Regions from separate parts of the Caulobacter sp. GW821-FHT12D05 genome, predicted to be linked through region 1. Evidence: riboswitches for the same ligand, from Rfam matches in the RefSeq annotation. Region 1 holds a riboswitch; the other holds the start of a gene.
The links. A riboswitch is a leader RNA that binds a small molecule or an ion and turns the genes downstream of it on or off. The one in region 1 is predicted to bind cobalamin.
Positions count from the first base shown of each region.

Region 2: it holds a riboswitch for cobalamin, as region 1 does, so the genes downstream of both, AC1RRR_RS03885 (TonB-dependent receptor plug domain-containing protein) here and metE (5-methyltetrahydropteroyltriglutamate--homocysteine S-methyltransferase) in region 1, are expected to answer to the same signal.

Region 1 covers NZ_JBXAQO010000002.1:680,847-683,226, forward strand. The annotation lists gene AC1RRR_RS10670 (Crp/Fnr family transcriptional regulator) at 1-150, shown strand, start outside; gene AC1RRR_RS10675 (Crp/Fnr family transcriptional regulator) at 147-842, opposite strand; cobalamin riboswitch at 1,005-1,222, shown strand; gene metE (5-methyltetrahydropteroyltriglutamate--homocysteine S-methyltransferase) at 1,340-2,380, shown strand, end outside.
Region 2 covers NZ_JBXAQO010000001.1:916,238-918,617, reverse strand. The annotation lists gene AC1RRR_RS03900 (Dabb family protein) at 1-54, opposite strand, end outside; gene AC1RRR_RS03895 (DUF4287 domain-containing protein) at 66-281, opposite strand; gene cobU (bifunctional adenosylcobinamide kinase/adenosylcobinamide-phosphate guanylyltransferase) at 300-818, opposite strand; cobalamin riboswitch at 855-1,044, shown strand; gene AC1RRR_RS03885 (TonB-dependent receptor plug domain-containing protein) at 1,178-2,380, shown strand, end outside.

The sequences.
Region 1 (2,380 bases):
GTGCACGCCAACCGCACGCTCCAGACCCTGCGCCGGCGCGAGCTGATCACCTGGCGCGACCAGAAGGTCGAGATCCTGGACTGGGCGCGCCTGGCTGAGCTGGCCGAGTTCGATCCCGGCTATCTGCGTCTGCAGAAGGAACCGATCTAGGAGCTCTGGTCCGAGGCCGCCTCCAGGGCGGCGCGGTCCAGCAGGGTCACCTGGGCGCCGCGCATGTCGATCAGCTTGTCGCGCTTCATCTGCTGCAGGGTGCGATTGACGTGCACCAGGCTGAGCCCCAGGGCGTCGGCCAGGATCTCCTGTTTGAGCGGCAGGTGAAACGTCTCGCCGCGCACCTCGCCGATCTCGCTGAGACGACCGTGCAACTCCAGCAGGAGATGAGCCATACGCTCCAGGGCGGTCTGGCGTCCAAGCCGAACCATCTGGTCGATCATCCGTCCTTGCTGCGCCGCCGCCGCGCCGGCGAACACCCGGCCCAGCCGCTCCGTGCCGGCGATGAAGCCCGGCTGGGCGCGACGCACCTTCAGCGGCGTCAGGGCCAGGGCCTCGACCGAGCGCTGCGAACGGGTCAGCAGATCGAAACCGATCCCGTCGCCAGGCAGCAGGAAGGCCAGGATCTGGCGGCGGCCATCCCGCAGCGTGTGGGCCAGGCACGCCCAGCCCGACAGCAGGAACATCGGTGGCGAGCCGGTCAGTTCCAGGTTCTTGCCGGCGGGATAGGTCTCAACACGGCCCAGCCGCGCCTCCAGCGCCGCCACGTCCTCTTCCAGAAGCGGGCCATAACGTTTGAGCCGGCGCACATGCGGCTTCTCGACCGCCCCCTGCTGAGGGTTCCCGATCATGGGACGTCCGCCCCGACCCGAACTGGCCGTACCGTGAATATCGTCATCGCTCGCCACGTCCCTATCAGCGAGCCTGACCCCGGTCTTTATCATCTGATAGGCATGTCGCGATTGGATATAAGGATATCTTTATATCCCAATTGACTCGCGCGTTGGTCGAGGCCACCATGAATGCGTCGTGGTTCCCTGGGGCGTTCGCGTCCTGGGGCTAAGATGGGAATTCGGTTCGAAGCCGGAGCTGCCCCCGCAACTGTAAGCGGCGAGCCGCTGTCCACTACGTGTCACTGATGCGCCCAAGCTGGTTCGGCGGCGTATCGGGAAGGCCCGGACAGCAGCATTGACCCGTGAGCCAGGAGACCTGCCGCGACAGATAACGTCCTCCGGCGGGGTGTCCGGTCAGGTCGCATGCCTAAGGCGCGACCGGACCCTCCGTGCGCGTCCGACCGCGCGCGTCCCGATCAGCCTCGCCACAACACCGGCAGAGGTTTTTTTCGAAGATGACCGTCACCGTCGCCACCCTTGGCTTTCCCCGCATCGGCCCCCGGCGCGAACTGAAGACCGCGCTCGAGCGCTACTGGTCGGGCAAGATCGACCAGAACGCCCTTCAGGGCGTCGCCGCCGACCTCCGCACCCAGACCTGGAGCCGCCAGCTCGCCCTGGGCGCGGACCATGTCCCGTCCAACGACTTCTCGTTCTACGACCAGGTGCTGGACACCAGCGTGCTGGTGGGCGCGATCCCGGCGCTCTACGGCTGGAGCGGTGGGCCGGTGTCGCTGGACACCTATTTCGCCATGGCGCGCGGCAGCCAGGGCGTCGAGCTCGCCCCCTGCGGTCACGATCACGGTCCCAAGACCGGCGTCCCGGCGCAGGAAATGACCAAGTGGTTCGACACCAACTACCACTACCTGGCGCCCGAGGTGTCGCGCGGCCAGGCCTTCGCCCTGTCGTCCACCAAGCCGGTCGACGAGTTCCTGGAGGCCAAGGCGCAAGGCGTCCAGACCCGCCCCGTTCTGCTGGGTCCGGTGACCTTCCTGAAGCTGGCCAAGACCAAGGACGAGGGTTTCGAACCGCTGTCGCTGCTATCGGCCCTGCTGCCGGTCTATGCCGAGGTGCTGAAAGGCCTGGCCGCCGCCGGCGCCGACTGGGTGCAGATCGACGAGCCGTGCCTGGCCCTGGACCTCACCGACTTCGAGCGCGGTGAGCTGCGCCGGGCCTATGGCGCCCTGACCCATGCCGCGCCGGGCCTGCGCCTGATGCTGACCAGCTATTTCGGCGGCTATGGCGAGAACCTGACCACCGCCGTGAACCTGCCGGTCGACGGCGTGCACCTCGATTTGGTCCGTGCGCCGGACGAGCTGGAACGCGCCCTGTCGGCCAGCCGTGAGAGCCTGGTCCTGTCGCTGGGCGTGATCGATGGCCGCAATGTCTGGCGCGCCGACCTGCCGGCCCTGCTGGACCGCCTGGAGCCCGTCGTCGCCCGGCGCGGCGCCGACCGCATCGTGCTGGCCCCGTCGTGCTCCTTGCTGCACACACCGATC
Region 2 (2,380 bases), on a different contig from region 1:
CACGGCGGTGGCGAGCGCACCTGACAGCACGACGCGGCGATCGAAGGACGGCATGGGAGACCCTCCTACTTCAGGCCGTCTTCGGCCAGGGTGTGAGCGACGATGGCGTTGGCGTGGCCGTGGCCCATCTGGTGCTCGTCCTTGAGCATGGCCACCAGTTCCATGTGCTTGGCCGGATAGCGGGCGCGGACCTTCTCCTTCCAGGCGGAGATCGGCTGGCCATACGTCTTCTCGATGGAGGGGAAGTAGGACGCGGGGCCCTTGATCGGCTGGTCGGTCACTGACGTTTCCTTCTCGTTTCAGCCCTGCGGTTTCATCCGCAGCGGCAAACCTGCCGCCACGAAATAGACCGCGTCGGCGACCTGGGCCAACCGCTGATGCAGGCGTCCGGCCTCGTCGCGGAACCGGCGGCCCAACGGCGTCTCGGGCACGATGCCGAGGCCAACCTCGTTGCTGACCAGCCAGAGCCGGGCAGGGCAGGCGGTGACCGCTGTGACCAGTTCGTCGGCGGCGGCCTCGACGTCGTGCTCGGCCAGCATCAGGTTCGACAGCCACAGGGTCAGGCAGTCGGCCACGGCCACGGCGTCGGCTGGGAGGGCGGCGATTGTTTCGGCCAGCGCCAACGGCGCCTCGACCGTCGTCCACGATTCGCCCCTGTCGGCCTGGTGGCGCGCGATGCGCTGGGCCATCTCGTCGTCGAAGGCCTGGCCGGTGGCGATCATCACGGGACGCCCAGCTGAAGCAGCGCTTTCGGCCGCTTTCTGGGCGAACGCGCTCTTGCCGGAACGGGCCCCGCCCAGCACCAGGGTCGATGTCATAAGAGCTCCACATTGACCGTTTGCGGCGCAGCATATAGGGCTGGCCGCGCGTCAGGCTCCTCGAAAGAGGATTAAAAGGGAACGAGGTTCAAGACCTCGGCTGCCCCCGCAACTGTAAGCGGCGAGTTCTAGCGTCACATGCCACTGGGGTCTTCGGACCCTGGGAAGGCGACGCCAAGAGCGACGACCCGCGAGCCAGGAGACCTGCCCGGCGCAGTCGTTCATCGCTCGGCCGGGGTGCGCCGAACGAACGGGATCTCCCGAGAAACGACAGTCAAGGACCGCGCGACGGTCCAGCGTACGCGTGTTTGCGGGTGCGTTGGCTGGCGCGTGGATCGTTTCAACAGGGGAAGATAAAAATGATCCGAGCGTTTCTCAGCTCCACCGCTCTCGCCACGATCCTGATCGCCGGCGCCGCTTCGGCCGAAGACCAGAAGGCTCCCGAAGCCGACGTCGCGGGCAATGTCGGCGCCAACGGCGTCGCCGAACTGGTCGTCACCGCCACCCGCACCGCCACCCCGATCGAGAAGATCGGCGCGTCGGTCACCGTCCTGACCCAAGGCGCCATCGAGGCCAGCCAGGCGATCTCGGTCACCGAGCTGCTGGCCCAGCAGCCGGGCGTCAGCTTCACCCGCAACGGCGGTCCGGGCACGACCACCAGCCTGAACATCCGCGGCGCCGAGACCCAGCACACCGTGGTGCTGATCGACGGCGTCAAGCTGAACGACCCGTCCTCGACGCAAGGCGGCTTCAACAGCGGCAACCTGCTGGTCGGCGACATCTCGCGCGTCGAAGTGCTGCGCGGCGCTCAATCGACCCTGTGGGGCAGCCAGGCCATCGGCGGCGTGGTCAACATCGTCACCGCCGACCCGACCCAGCCGTTCCAGAGCTCGGTCGATGTCGAGGGCGGCGCCCGTCAGACGGGCTACCTGCGCGCCGGAATCGGCGGCGCGGGCGATAAGGTCGTCTGGCGCGTGGCCGGCGGCTACTACTCGACCGACGGCGTCTCGTCGTGGAAGGCCGGCAAGGAAACCGACGGCTACGTCAACAAGGGCCTGTCGGGCCGCCTGCGCTACCGGTTCAGCGAAAACGTCTCGGCCGAGGTCCGCTCGGTCTATTCGAAGGGTAAGAACGACTTCGACGCCTTCAACGGCGACAGCCCCGAGTTCGCCCGCACCGAGGAACTGGTCGTCTATAGCGGCCTGAACTTCGCCCTGCTGGACGGTCGCTGGAACAACCGCCTGGGCTACGCCTACACCGACACCGACCGCGAAAACATCAACCCGGCCCGCCCGGCCGTGCCGCTGACCTTCGACGCCGCCGGCAAGAACAAGCGCATCGAGTACCAGGGCGTGTTCGCCTTCTCCGAGGCGGTGACCGCCACCTTCGGCGCCGAGCACGAGAAGTCGCGCATGCGCACCCGCTCGCCGTCGGCCACGGCCGCCAACCCGCCGTTCCGCACCGGCCGCGTCGGCGTCGACAGCGTCTATGGCCAGGTGCAGGCCGAGGTCGTCCAGGGCCTGACCCTGACCGCCGGCGTCCGCTACGAGGACCACGACACC